2 regions of the Nitratireductor basaltis genome follow, and region 1 is predicted to be linked to the other one. Evidence: predicted binding sites of a transcription regulator. Region 1 holds the regulator's gene; the other holds the start of a gene.
The links. The regulator LexA, encoded in region 1, represses DNA repair genes until DNA is damaged. The targets are predictions, from matches to a motif close to TGTTCNNNNTGTGTTCNG.
Positions count from the first base shown of each region.

Region 1 (7,409 bases):
CAAAGGAGGAAGGAGCGGAGATCATCGACCTTGGCATCGCTTCCGACAATGACCAGCACCTGTCGTCCCTGTTTGCCAAAGCGCGAGATACTGCAGCCGATATCCTCGTGACGCTTGGCGGCGCTTCGGTCGGCAAACATGATCTCGTGCGCGGGGCGCTCGCAGAAGCCGGAATGGAACTGTCGTTCTGGAAAGTGGCCATGCGCCCGGGCAAACCGCTGATCTCTGGCCGGATGGGCGCAATGCATGTGCTTGGCTTGCCCGGCAACCCGGTATCAAGCCTGGTCTGTGCCGAACTCTTTCTGCGCCCTCTTGTTGCGCATATGCAAGGGGCTCGGCATGAGCCCGACATGCGCAGCGCCGCGCTCGGTGCGCCCCTTCGCGCCAATGACGAGCGACAGGACTACATACGTGCGGTTGTTCGACACACGGCGGAGGGGATGATCGCAACGCCTTTCACCAGGCAGGACTCATCACAGCTTACTGCCTATGCGACTGCCAACTGTCTTATCATCCGCAAACCGCACGCGCCTGCCGCGAATACCGGTGACGACTGCCGAATTTTGATGCTGCATCGCTGATCCTGAGAAATGCCATTGCGGAACACAACTGGAACAGATAAATTATGTTCTGGTTTTGTTTATGACTGATTCTGGGAGTCGGCGATGCTGACACGCAAGCAGCACGAGTTGCTACTCTTCATCCATGAGCGTCTTAAGGAGACGGGCATACCGCCTTCATTCGACGAGATGAAGGAGGCTCTCGATCTGGCATCAAAGTCAGGCATTCACCGTCTCATTACCGCCCTTGAGGAGCGTGGTTTCATTCGCAGGCTGCCCAACAGGGCTCGTGCGTTGGAAGTGCTGCGGCTGCCCGATTCCATCGCGCCTGGCCTTCCAGGTAGCGCGCGCAGGTTCCAGCCGAGTGTTATCGAGGGAAGCCTCGGCAAGACATCCGAACCTGCCCGCCCGGCAGCACCCGCGTCAACGCCTGTTGAAGACAGTGGCGCCTACAGCGTGCCTGTCATGGGCCGCATTGCAGCCGGTGTCCCGATCGACGCGATACAACATCAGACCCACAGCATCACCGTACCACCCGACATGCTTTCGGGAGGGGAACATTACGCGTTGGAGGTCAAGGGCGACTCGATGATCGAAGCGGGCATCTTTGACGGCGACACGGTCATCATCAAGCATTCGAGTTCGGCCAATCCCGGTGAGATCGTCGTGGCACTGGTCGACGATGAGGAAGCCACACTCAAGAGGCTCAGACGCAAAGGCGCATCTATTGCGCTCGAAGCGGCCAATCCGGCCTATGAGACCCGGATCTTTGGGCCTGACCGGGTCAAGGTTCAGGGAAAGCTCGTTGGCTTGATCCGGCGCTATTGAGATCTGGTGGAGTTTTTTCCCTCAATCGCGCCTGTAGGGCGCGAGCCCTCGCGCTGCCCTGGAATATCGCCGATGTTCGTGCCAGGGCCGGTAAGGCATGTCGACGGCATAAGTAACATTTGCACCATTTGTCGCCCGTGCATCCATCTGGATTGAGGCAGCGCCGCGTCGGGCAAGATCCCGCTTCGTCAAGACCAATGTCCGTGCACCGCAGCGTGGTTCAACCGTCGCATCATCCAGAATGATTATTGCCGCCTTGCCACACCACTGCGCCACCTGAACCGGCTCATTCAGATGAGCAATCCAGGCTCCGCTGGGATGCTGGATGGCACAAGCGCCCTCACGACATGAAAATCCCCGGGCGGAGGTGGCTTCAGCACCATCATTATCCTGTAGAGGCTTGATCACACTCTCGATCATGAGCGCATGCTCCCAGTCACCCATGGTGAAGCCGTTTAGACGCTCGCGGTTCACTGCCAGCCTGCCTTCACCCATATAGACACCAACAAGTCGCGCATCATCGCTGACCAGCACATCCGGTAGTTCGCGCTGCGCCCACAGGATCGCACCGGCAAGGAGCAGTGGCAAAGCCAGAAGCCGCAAGCCGGTGGTGAAGATGACGAGCAGGGTGAAGCCTGCAGCAAGCAACAAAAAGGCGCTGCGGGGCATCAGGCCGATCGCATCGATCGGGCTGTGGCTGGCGATGGTTTCCGCCACGATGACAATACCTTGAATGGCTTTGCCCATGAGTGTCCAGAAAAGTCCATCCAGCCCGAAGGGCATGGTGATGATAGCCATGACCGCGGAGGGCATCGCCACAAGCGAAACCAATGGCATCGCCGCCAGATTGGCCGGCAATGCCAGGGGACTTGTACGCTGGAAATGCCACGCACCGAAAAGGGTGGTCGCAAGCCCCGCAATAATGCTGGTGGCACATAGCCCTGCAAAGAAGATCAGCATCGATGTGAGCGCACGTCTGAGCACTCCGTGATCAGCCGGCATGTTCGAACCGCGCCTGCGCTGGCGTCCGGTCCAAAGACTGTAGGCCGCAATAAGGGCTGCCGTGGCGGCGAAGGACATCTGGAAGCTTGGCCCGATGACCACATGCGGTGAAGCGGCCGTGATGAAAAGAGCCGCGATCGCCAGATTGCGCATGGTGATTGCCGCACGATCAAAGAGCAGCGCCACAAGCATGACGGCAAGCATTATATAGCTTCGTTGAGCCGCGACGGCTCCTCCGGAGATGAGGAGATAGAGGGTCGCGAGCATCAAGGCCGCGGCCGCGGCATACTTCTTCACGGGCAGACGCGACGCGGTTTGGGGAAAGAGCGCGAAACCCCAGCGCAAACCGATCATGACGCAGCCGGCTGCAAGTGCCATGTGAAGGCCGGAGATTGCCAGTATGTGTGCCAGACCGGCGCGACGCAGCCATTCGTTGGTCTCCTCGGGTATCCCCCCTCGAAAACCCGTGATCATGGCGACAGCGATATGCCCCTCCTGCCCCTGAACATGGTGCAGGATGCGCTCGGAAAGTGCCCTGCGCAGCCGCTGCACAACTCCTTGCAGGCGCAGCAGAACCGGTTCTGCCTGGAGGGTCAGCTTTTCCGGATCACGGAGGAAGAACCCGACGGCTCCACGCTCCTGGAAAAAGCTCGCGAAGGCGAAATCGTAGGCTCCGGGCCGGACAGGCCCACTCGGGGGCATCAGGCGCACCAGTCCCTTGATGACGTCACCGGGTGCAAGATTCTCCGGCACTTGTCTCGCGCTCACGCGTATCCGATCCGGGGCATATCTGAGTTGCGGGCGCTCGGTGGCGATCACGTCCAGTGTAAGCCGCATTCTCCCGCTCGCCATATGCTCAAGCGCTCGCACCTGACCGGTAAGTGTCGTTGCGATGGGTGAGCCGAGCATTGGTGTCGACCGCCGCCAGGTCTCAAGTTTGGCTGCGGCCATTCCCATGGTGAAAACGAGCAGCGCAGCGATGATGACGGAAGCTGCCGGTCTGCTACGGGCCAACCAAAGACTGCAGAGCTTGGCAAGGAGCACCGCGATGATCGCGCTTCCCGACGGCTCTTCCGGCAAAGCGAAATAGGCTGCAGCTCCGACTGCCAGCAAGACCGGCAGGAACAGAAACGGTGTACCTCGTGCGGCCTCCTGGCGCATAAGGCCTGCCATCCGGGCTGTGCTCGGTAGCGAATAAGAGCCACCGCCCCTTTCTTCGACCGGCGTAGCAGCTTCTTCACGTGAGACTACGGAGCCTGAACCCACAACAGCATCGACCAAGCGGGAGGCTTGCAAGAAGCGCTCACGCTCATCGATGCTGGTGCTGGCACCCTCACCTTGCATTTTCCCACAGCCCCCGGCGCTTGCGTGCGCTCTCGCCTATGCTACATGAGGCGCACGCAATTTCTACCCGACGGGGGCGGTGCCACCGCCCCGAGCCAAAACAGGATGTCATGTCTAGACCTGTCGTAACCCGCTTTGCCCCTTCACCCACCGGCTTCCTGCATATCGGTGGCGCCCGCACGGCCTTGTTCAACTGGCTCTACGCACGCCATACCGGCGGCAAGATGCTCCTGCGCATCGAGGACACCGATCGCAAACGCTCCACCGACGAAGCGACAAAAGCCATCATCGAGGGCATGTCCTGGCTGGGGCTGGACTGGGACGGCGAACCCGTCTCGCAGCATTCGCGCGCGGAGCGGCACCGTGAGGTCGCCCTGGAGATGGTGGAGCGCGGCGAAGCCTATTACTGCTATGCCTCGCAGGAAGAGCTGGAAGCGATGCGCGAAAAGGCGCGCGCTGAGGGTCGCCCTCCCCGCTACGACGGTACATGGCGCGACCGCGATCCATCCGAAGCACCTGAAGGGGTCAAACCCGTCATTCGCATCAAGGCGCCGAAAGAGGGCGAGACCGTCATCCACGACAAGGTGCAGGGTGAAGTGCGCTTTCCCAACAAGGATCTCGACGATTTCATCGTCCTGCGGTCCGATGCCTCGCCCACCTACATGCATGCCGTTGTCGTCGACGACCACGACATGGGCGTCACGCACATAATTCGCGGCGACGACCATCTGACCAATGCGGCGCGACAGACATTGATTTACAAGGCCATGGGCTGGGACGTGCCGGTCATGGCCCATATTCCTCTAATTCACGGCGCGGATGGCGCGAAGCTCTCAAAGCGTCACGGCGCGCTGGGTGTCGAAGCCTATCGTGCCATGGGCTATCTGCCCGAGGCGCTGTGCAACTACCTCGCCCGCCTTGGCTGGAGCCATGGTGACGACGAGGTAATGACCATTGCCCAGATGGTCGAATGGTTCGAGATCGAAGACGTCAACAAGGGTGCTGCTCGCTTCGACTTCAAGAAGCTCGAGGCGATCAATGGCATTCACATGCGAAACAGCACCGATGAACGGCTTTTCGATCTCTTCATGAAGCAGTTGCCTTATCTGGAAGGCGGCGCGGAGATCGTTCAGAACATGCCCGATGGGCAGCGAGCCCAGATCCGTCAGGCCATACCCGGTTTGAAGGAACGTGCAAAGACGCTCGTCGAACTGCTCGATGGTGCCGGATTTATCTTCGCCGAACGCCCCCTCGTCTTCGAAGAAAAGGCAGCCGGCTTGCTCACTGATGACGCACGTGCTGTTCTTGCAACTCTTCATGCAGACCTGTCTGCGCTCGCAGACTGGACGCTTGAATCGACAGAGGCAGCAGTGCGGGCTTGCGCCGAAAAATCCGAGGTCAAGCTTGGCAAGGTTGCACAGCCGCTTCGCGCGGCGCTCACAGGCCGCACGACTTCGCCTGGAATATTCGACGTGCTTATTGTTCTCGGTCGGGAAGAATCGCTCGCGCGGATAAAAGATCAGTTGGCATAATACTTTGGTCTGCACATCGCCGTTGCGCTGCAACATTGGGGGTGCGGTGCGCTTGGCATGGGCGGACAAATGCGATAGCTAAGTGCCACCTGCGGCGGGCCGCGTCTCCTACGCGGAGTTTTATCCGCGCCCCCAAGTTTCACATATGGAAGAGGTGTTGCGATGTCAGAGTCGAGTGCGAAACTGGAGCTTGGTGGCGACAGCGAAGAATTTCCGGTACTGAACGGTACGCTCGGACCCGATGTCATCAATATCGGTGCACTGTACAAGAACACCGGGATGTTCACCTATGATCCCGGCTTCACCTCCACGGCAAGCTGTGAATCCAAGATCACATATATCGATGGTGACGAAGGCATCCTGCTCCACCGCGGCTACCCCATCGAGCAGTTGGCAGAACACGGCGATTTCCTCGAGACCTGCTACCTGCTGCTCTATGGCGAACTGCCGACCAAGGCTCAAAAGCAGGACTTCGATTACCGCGTGACGCACCACACCATGGTGCATGAGCAGATGAACCGCTTCTTCACCGGCTTCCGCCGGGACGCACATCCCATGGCGGTCATGTGTGGTGTGGTTGGTGCCATGTCTGCTTTCTATCACGACTCGACGGACATTTCCGACCCGCACCAGCGCATGGTCGCAAGCCTGCGCATGATTGCGAAAATGCCGACCATCGCGGCCATGGCCTACAAATATCACGTCGGTCAGCCCTTCGTTTACCCGAAGAACGATCTCGGCTATGCGGCCAACTTCCTGCATATGTGCTTTTCGGTGCCGTGCGAAGAGTACAAGGTGAACCCTGTTCTGGCACGTGCGATGGAGCGCATCTTCATCCTGCATGCTGATCACGAGCAGAATGCATCCACTTCCACCGTTCGCCTCGCCGGTTCGTCTGGCGCAAACCCCTTTGCGTGCATCGCCGCCGGCATCGCCTGTCTCTGGGGTCCCGCTCACGGCGGCGCGAACGAAGCTGCACTGAACATGCTGTCCGAGATCGGTTCGGTCGACCGCATTCCCGAATATATCGATCGGGCAAAGGACAAGAACGATCCGTTCCGCCTCATGGGCTTCGGCCACCGGGTCTACAAGAACTACGACCCGCGCGCGAAGATCATGCAGAAGACCTGTCATGAGGTCCTCAGCGAACTCGGCATCAAGGACGATCCGCAGCTCGATATCGCCATGGAGCTGGAGCGTATTGCGCTAACCGATGAATACTTCATCGAAAAGAAGCTCTATCCGAATATCGACTTCTACTCCGGTATTACGCTGAAGGCGCTCGGTTTCCCGACCACCATGTTTACCGTGCTCTTTGCGCTCGCACGTACCGTCGGCTGGATCGCCCAGTGGAAAGAGATGATCGAAGACCCGAACCAGAAAATCGGTCGTCCGCGCCAGCTCTATACCGGCTCCACCCAGCGCGATTACGTACCGATCGCAAAGCGCTAGGCGCAGCAGAACGCGAGAAATCGGAAAATGGCCCTGCAGCAATGCAGGGCCTTTTTCATATATTTGGGCGAGAACAGGCAAAACTGCAGCTTAACCTGCACATGAAAGGCGCCAGCAGCAGTTCCCTTCCACGCTCTTCTGCCCGAAACTGGACCGGGAGACAGGGCGATTCTCTGCAGTCGCGGGGATGGGGGAGGCAGAATGCAGAAACTCGATGCGCGGACGCGTTATCACCGGAAGTGCCGCAACCTCGTCATTGCGAGCCTCGCGGCGACTGCGGCAATCTGGTTCACGCTGCTGTTCATGATCCACAGCGGAACTGCAGCTCTCCATCACACAATGTCATTGCCGGTTTTGATCATCCTGCATCTGGTCATCCTGATCGTCCACTTAACGCGCCGTCAGGCGCTCGACCGTGCATTCGGCTTTGAGGAGCGCCAATTGTGAACGGCCAAGGTATCCAGCATCCGCGCTCGACGCGAAAATTCACTCTCTCCTATATTCTCGCATGTGTCGGTCTGATCGCACTCCTGATCATCCTGGAAATTCTGGGAACGGCCGGCGGTACGATCGACATCGTTTATGTTGGCTGTAGCGCTATATTCTTCCTTCATGGAGCATTTGCCGCGCGCACCATGACCCAAAACGCTTTCCTGCTGGCCGATCGCTCGCCAAGTGGAAAGACTGCAGG
Region 1 is NZ_JMQM01000001.1:1,014,236-1,021,644, reverse strand. It holds gene EL18_RS04860 (molybdopterin molybdotransferase MoeA) at 1-581, shown strand, start outside; gene lexA (transcriptional repressor LexA) at 666-1,388, shown strand; gene EL18_RS04850 (ComEC/Rec2 family competence protein) at 1,410-3,563, opposite strand; gene gltX (glutamate--tRNA ligase) at 3,845-5,266, shown strand; gene gltA (citrate synthase) at 5,429-6,718, shown strand; gene EL18_RS04835 (hypothetical protein) at 6,920-7,165, shown strand; gene EL18_RS04830 (sodium:solute symporter family transporter) at 7,162-7,409, shown strand, end outside.

Region 2 (7,409 bases), 230 kb from region 1:
TGCGTGTGGGCCATCACGCCTTCCTCGGCGGTTTTGCAGCGGTGGTCGGCGATGTCATACCCTACGGCATGGCTGTCGGTGATCGCGCAAAGCTGCGGGGTCTAAATGTGGTCGGCATGAAGCGGTCCGGCATGGCGCGAAGCGAACTATCCGCGTTGCGCAAGGCTTACCGCATCCTGTTCGATCCATCAGCGCCGATGGCGGCAAATATTGCCCGCGTCGAGGAATCCTTCGCTGGTTCCGCGGTCGTGGATGACATGCTCTCATTCGTTCGTGGCCAGGAGAAACGGCATTTCACCGTACCGCCGCGCGGACGGTCCGGCGATGATGAAGATGCAGATGCGGCCGAGGGCTGAGGCGGCAAACAGGAAGCAAGAAGGCGGACGCGTCGCCGTGGTCGCCGGTAGCGGCATGCTGCCCCGCCAGGTGGTCGACGCGCTGCTTCGGCAAGGTGAAAAGCCATATATCGTCGCGATAGAAGGCGAGGCCAAACCATCAGACTATGCGGAGCTCGATATACGACCGGTTCCGCCGGCCCGGTTGGCATTGATGCTCCCGGAACTTTCCAGACTGGGGGTCGACCGGCTCGTCCTGGCCGGGGGTGTTGCCACGCGACCGCCATTGCGCCAATTGCGCTTTCCGCCAGCCTTCCTTCTGCAGCTTCCACGCCTGATAAAGGCCTATGCGCAAGGGGATGACGGGCTGCTGCGCGCGGTTATCGGATTTATCGAAAGCCGTGGCATCAAGGTTGTCGGTGCGCACGAGATCGCACCTGATCTGCTGGCACCTGCAGGCCCACTGGGTCGCGTCAGGCCAAACCGAAATGACCTGCGCGACATCAAGGCCGCGGCTGAAGCGGCAAGAGCAATCGGTTCCCTCGATATAGGGCAGGCTGCCATTGCGGTAGGCGGACGCGCTGTTGCGCTCGAAGGTATAGAAGGTACCGATGGTCTCCTTGAGCGCATGAAAGCATTGCGCGATCATGGGCGTCTTGCCGGTGCCAGAGGCGGCGTGCTGGCAAAATGTGCCAAACCGCAACAGGATGCCCGTGCTGACCTTCCCGCCATCGGCCCGCAAACCATAGTGGATGCAGCACAGGCCGGCCTGTCGGGCATAGCCGTGGATGCGGAGCGGGCAATGGTGCTCGACATGGCAGAAACGATAAAGCGTGCAGATGAACTGGGCCTGTTCGTGCTGGGGATGCGGGAGAGCGATAATTGAGCGATCAGCCCATGCGCATTGCAATTGTCGCCGGCGAGGAGTCGGGAGACATCCTCGGCGCGGATCTCGTCTCGGCGCTCGAACGCCAGTCCGGCAGAAAGGTAGAGCTTGTCGGTGTGGGTGGCCGCAATCTTCAGGCGCTCGGGCTGAAGAGCCTCTTCCGCTCCGAGGAAATCGCATTGATGGGGGTTTCGGCAATCATTCGGGATTTGCCGCGTCTGCTTCGTCGAATTCGCCAGACTGCTTCCGCAATCGTCGAGGCGAGACCCGAATGCCTCATCACGATCGATAGCCCCGAATTCGCGCTGCGTGTCGCACGCCGTGTTCATGAAGCCAGGCCGGATCTGCCCATTGTGCACTATGTGTGCCCCAGTGTCTGGGCATGGCGCCCGGGCCGTGCGGCCCAGATGAAGCCGTATGTGGATCATATCCTGTGCCTGCTACCATTCGAACCGAAGGTCCTGCGGGAACTGGACGGGCCGGCAGGAACATATGTCGGACACCGGCTTAATGCGGACAGCAATCTCCTGGCCGCAGCCCATGAGCAACTCGCACGTCCACCAAAGGTTCACTCAGCCAGGAAAAACCTGCTTGTCCTGCCCGGTTCCCGCCGCGGCGAAGTAACGAAGCTGCTCAAGCCCTTTGGCCAGACGGTGAAACAGCTCGCCGATCGCGGGCATGAATTCGAACTTCTCCTGCCAACCGTGCCCCATGTGGAAAAGCTGGTGGAGCAGGGGACCCGGGACTGGGTCGTTGCCCCGCGGATCATCTTGGATGAACAGGAAAAGTGGCGGGCTTTCGCACAAGCAGATGCGGCCCTTGCATGTTCGGGAACCGTTGCCCTTGAACTGGCGCTTGCCCGGATACCCTTCGCAAGCTGCTACAAGACAGACCCGCTCGCGCGCATGCTGATATCCATGATCACGGTCTGGTCGGCGTCTCTGCCCAATCTCATCGCGGGCTGGCCGGTCGTGCCGGAATTCTTCGACGACTTCGTGCGGCCGGAATATCTCGCGCGCCTTACCGAACAGTTGTGGGAGGATACGCCCACACGGCAGGCACAGCGCGAGGGATTTGCCCAGGTCGCAGCCGCATTGTCCACACCTGAGCCTTCGGGCGAACTGGCGGCAAAAGCGGTGCTGAACCTGTTGTCGCGCTGAAAGCGGCTGCCTATTCGGCAGCCTGCTTGGCCGGGCGGCGCTCCAGAAGTTCCTTCAGGAAATGACCGGTATAGCTGCGAGGCTCCGCGATCACTTCCTCGACCGAGCCGGCAGCAACCAGTTCACCACCACCGTCACCACCTTCCGGCCCAAGGTCCAGAATCCAGTCGGCTGTCTTGATCACCTCCAGATTGTGCTCGATCACGACAACCGTATTGCCCTGATCCACCAGTTCATGCAGCACTTCCAGAAGCTTGGCGACATCATGGAAATGCAGGCCGGTGGTGGGCTCGTCGAGGATGTAGAGCGTCTTGCCGGTCGCGCGTTTCGACAACTCCTTGGCAAGCTTGATGCGCTGCGCCTCGCCGCCTGAAAGTGTGGTGGCCTGCTGGCCGATGTGGATATAGCCAAGCCCCACGCGTGCAAGGGTGGCAAGCTTGTCGCGTACACCGGGGACCGCGGCGAAAAACTCGACGCCTTCCTCGACAGTCATCTCAAGAACATCTGCAATCGACTTGCCCTTGAAGGTAACTTCCAGCGTCTCGCGATTGTAGCGCTTGCCGTGACAGACATCGCAGGTGACGTAGACATCGGGCAGGAAGTGCATCTCGATCTTGATGACACCATCACCCTGACAGGCTTCACAGCGCCCGCCCTTCACGTTGAACGAGAACCGCCCTGGCTGGTATCCGCGCGCCTTGGCTTCCGGCAGGCCGGCAAACCAGTCGCGGATCGGTGTGAAGGCACCGGTATAGGTTGCCGGATTGGAGCGCGGTGTACGCCCGATGGGCGACTGGTCGATGTCGATGACCTTGTCGAGAAACTCCAGACCCTCGATCCGGTCATGCTCGGCAGGATGCTCCCGGCTGCCCATTATGCGGCGCGAAGCCGCCTTGAAGAGGGTTTCGATGAGGAATGTCGACTTGCCGCCACCTGAAACGCCGGTCACGCATGCAAAAGTGCCAAGCGGAATGTCCGCTGTGACGTCTTTCAGGTTGTTGCCGCGCGCACCGACCACGCGAACGCGCCGCTTCTTCGAGATTTCGCGGCGTTTCTCCGGTTTCGCAATGCCCATTGCACCGGTCAGATACTTGCCGGTGAGCGAATTGGGATTGGCCATGATTTCGGCAGGGGTTCCTTCCGCTATGATGCGCCCGCCATGAACACCGGCAGCAGGACCAATGTCCACCACATGGTCGGCCGTCAGAATGGCATCCTCGTCATGCTCGACCACGATCACGGTGTTGCCGAGGTCGCGCAGATGTCGAAGCGTCGACAATAGCCGGTCATTGTCGCGCTGGTGCAGGCCGATTGATGGCTCGTCGAGCACGTAGAGAACGCCGGTCAGACCGGACCCGATCTGTGAGGCAAGGCGGATGCGCTGGCTTTCACCACCCGACAAGGTGCCCGAATTGCGCGAAAGCGACAGATAGTCGAGGCCGACATCGTTCAGGAAGACCAGCCGCTCGCGAATCTCCTTGAGGATGCGGGCAGCGATCTCGTTCTGCTTGTCGTTCAGACGTGCAGGAAGTGCGTCGAACCATTCGCGCGCATTCTTGATGGATTTGGCGGTAACTTCGCCGATATGGAGTCCGTCGATCTTGACGGCCAGTGCCTCGGGCTTGAGGCGGTAGCCGCTACAGGCGGGACAGGGATGGGCGGACATGTAACGCTCGATTTCCTCGCGCATCCAAGCCGATTCCGTTTCCTTCCAGCGCCGCTGAAGATTGGTTATTACCCCTTCGAACGGTTTCGTCGTGCGATAGCTGCGCAAGCCGTCATTGTAATCGAATGCGATCTTCTTCGTGCCGGTACCATGCAGTACGGCCTTGCGCGCTTCCGGCGACAGTTCTTTCCAGCGGTTCGAAACCTTGAAACCGAATTGCTTGCCGAGCCCTTCCAGCGTCTGCAGGTAATAGGGTGACGTGCTTTTCGCCCAGGGCGCGATGGCTCCTTCACGCAGAATTGCGTTCTCATCGGGAATGACGAGATCCGTGTCGACGTCGCGCTGGCTGCCCAGCCCGTCGCAAGTGGGACAGGCACCGGCAGGGTTGTTGAACGAAAAGAGGCGTGGCTCGACCTCCGAGATCGTGAAGCCCGAAACCGGGCAGGCAAACTTTTCCGAGAAGACGACCCGCTCATGCGTTTCGTTCTTCGACTTGTTCGCAGAACCGCCGCTTGAAGTCTCGTCTTCGGGAAGCGGCTTGTCGGCAAATTCGGCGACCGCCAGGCCACCCGAAAGCGTGAGACAGGTTTCCATCGAATCCGCCAGCCGCGTCGCCATGTCGTCACGCACGACGATACGGTCCACGACCACGTCGATATCGTGCTTGTACTTCTTGTCGAGTGCTGGAACATCAGCGATCTCGTAAAACGTGCCGTCCACTTTCACCCGCTGGAAACCGCGCTTCTGCAGGTCCGCCAGTTCCTTGCGATACTCGCCCTTGCGGCCACGAACGATGGGCGCGAGGATGTAGAGCCGCGTGCCTTCCTCGAATTCGAGGACACGGTCGACCATCTGGCTGACGGTCTGGCTCTCGATCGGAAGCCCGGTCGCGGGCGAATAGGGAATGCCCACACGCGCAAACAGCAGGCGCATGTAATCGTAGATCTCGGTGACCGTCCCCACGGTTGAGCGCGGGTTTTTCGACGTCGTCTTCTGCTCGATGGAGATCGCCGGCGAAAGGCCATCGATCTGATCGACATCGGGCTTCTGCATCATTTCGAGGAATTGGCGCGCATAGGCCGACAGACTTTCGACATAGCGCCGCTGGCCTTCGGCATAGATCGTGTCGAATGCAAGCGAGGACTTGCCCGATCCAGAAAGGCCGGTCATGACGATCAGCTTTTCGCGCGGAAGATCAAGATCCACATTCTTGAGATTATGCTCGCGCGCGCCGCGTATGGTGATGTGCTTGTTCTCGGGCATGCCCCGTCGCTGCCTTGTAGATCTATTGCAATAAGCCTAAACTCAGCCTTGCCTCATGTAGGTAGGTGCTGAGCGATGTCGATGGTCACATGCGCATGGCTGCCATTCTTTTGCGTGTTTACATGCCCTGAGGCAAGTAAAAAGAACAAAGAAGGAACAGTCTCCTGACATTATCGATCACATTTTCAGGCGACTTCTTGACGCGAGGTGATGTTGGTAGCACTCTTCATCTTACAGCCTGCGTTGCCGGACAAGCCCGAGACGGTGACATGGCTGCCCGAAGGTAGTGGATCTGGGAGTGAGGCATGACTCCACCTGACTGTTGCTAAAGGCTCTGTCACTGAATAGAGCCACGCCGACCTGCCGCAAACCGGTTTCAGTCGCGACAATGCCAGGCATGGCAATGCGCAGACGGCGCTTCAAAACACATCGCTGGTTAAACATGAAGGCGGAGTTCCGCCAAGATTAGATCCGGCTAGAGGCCGGCATAGGTCAGAAGACCGAAAAAGCCCTGTCAGTCTTGATTGGCTACAGGGCTTTTTTGCGAGGTTCCTTATTGAAGCCATTCCATCTCCTCTTGTCTGATGAAGCGGGATGGCCTAGAACAAAATAAGAACGAAAGATTTGTGGACGAAGCGGGTGTCAGTCGCAGCATTTGCGGCTGCAGCGTTTGAATTCCTTTAGAGTATGTCGCAACGGAAGTGCCGCATGGAGCGGCGAAGGCTGAATTTGAGTGGAGTTGGGCAATGGCAGGCAGCGTCAATAAAGTCATACTGGTCGGCAATCTTGGTGCCGATCCCGAGATCCGCCGCCTCAATTCTGGCGATCCGGTTGTCAATCTGCGCATCGCCACCTCTGAAACCTGGCGCGACCGCGGTACGGGCGAACGCCGGGAACGCACCGAGTGGCACAATGTCGTGATCTTCAACGACAATCTTGCAAAGGTCGCCGAGCAGTATCTGAAGAAGGGCGCCAAGGTTTATCTGGAAGGTCAGCTGCAGACACGCAAGTGGCAGGACCAGCAGGGCCAGGACCGTTACACGACGGAAGTCGTGCTGCAGAAATTCCGCGGCGAGCTGCAGATGCTCGATACGCGCGGGCAGGGCGGCGACAACCAGATCGGCTATGGCGGCGGCGGTGGCGGTGGCCAGCGCTCCGATTTCGGCCAGTCCAGCCCCGCTGAACCCTCCGGTGGCGGCGGGGGCGGTGGCTACTCCCGCGATCTGGACGACGAAATCCCGTTCTGATCCTCAAAGTCGCCCACGGGGAGTCTGCCAATGAATTTCGAACTGACTGAGCGTGACGCACAGACCCTGTTCGGGATGATCTGGCAGGGTTCCCATGAGGAGGCTGCGCGAGGCGAGGTGAAGAAGGTCATCTCGCTGATGGAGGCGTTGAGGCAGAAGGCCGTGGCTGCTGTCGGTGAAGATGGTGGCGAATACGAGCATAGCGGTCTCATCGGCATCTCCCGGAACGACCGTCCGTACGGCTTTCGATATCTGGTCGCGCTGCCTGCCGCCTTGGCTGCCCATGTCAGCCATGAGGACATGCGCGGGCACGACTTTCCCCGCATGTCATTCGCCACCGCCTGGCACGGCGCGGAAGACGGCGACGTCTTTTCCCATTACCAGTCCATGTCTGATTGGATAGAGGCGCAGGGCCTGCAATGGGCGAGACGTGTGCTGCATCACCGTGAGGAATATACCGCGCCTGCCATCCTCCAGGGCGCGCCCGTTTTGCGTCTCATGATGCCGGTGGAAAAGTCTTAATCAGATATTTTCCGACAAGCCGCTGAACGCCTTTCTCGGCTTCGCGCGGTGGCAGCTATCGATTGTCCTGGGCTTGCTATCCGCCAGCTGCCGTCGCACCCGCGAGCTGGAAAAGATCCTTTATGCCGTCGGAGACAAACTGCACCGCAAGTGCTGCCAGAAGGACGCCAAGCAGCCGTGTAAGGATTGAGCGGCCGGTCTCTCCCAGAAAGGCATCAACGCGCTCGGCCAGTACGAATACCGAATAGGTGATCAGGAGGACCAGCGCGATGATGCCGAAGAGAGCTGCTTTCCCCAGTGGGTCGGAAAACTCGCCCGACAGCAGCACCG
Region 2 is NZ_JMQM01000001.1:1,241,977-1,249,385, reverse strand. It holds gene lpxA (acyl-ACP--UDP-N-acetylglucosamine O-acyltransferase) at 1-356, shown strand, start outside; gene EL18_RS05940 (LpxI family protein) at 325-1,221, shown strand; gene lpxB (lipid-A-disaccharide synthase) at 1,233-2,381, shown strand; gene uvrA (excinuclease ABC subunit UvrA) at 2,392-5,310, opposite strand; gene EL18_RS05925 (single-stranded DNA-binding protein) at 6,057-6,557, shown strand; gene EL18_RS05920 (hypothetical protein) at 6,588-7,079, shown strand; gene EL18_RS05915 (MarC family protein) at 7,156-7,409, opposite strand, start outside.
Region 2: uvrA (excinuclease ABC subunit UvrA) is a predicted target of LexA. The motif match lies at 5,452-5,469, and genes of this name have one in related genera.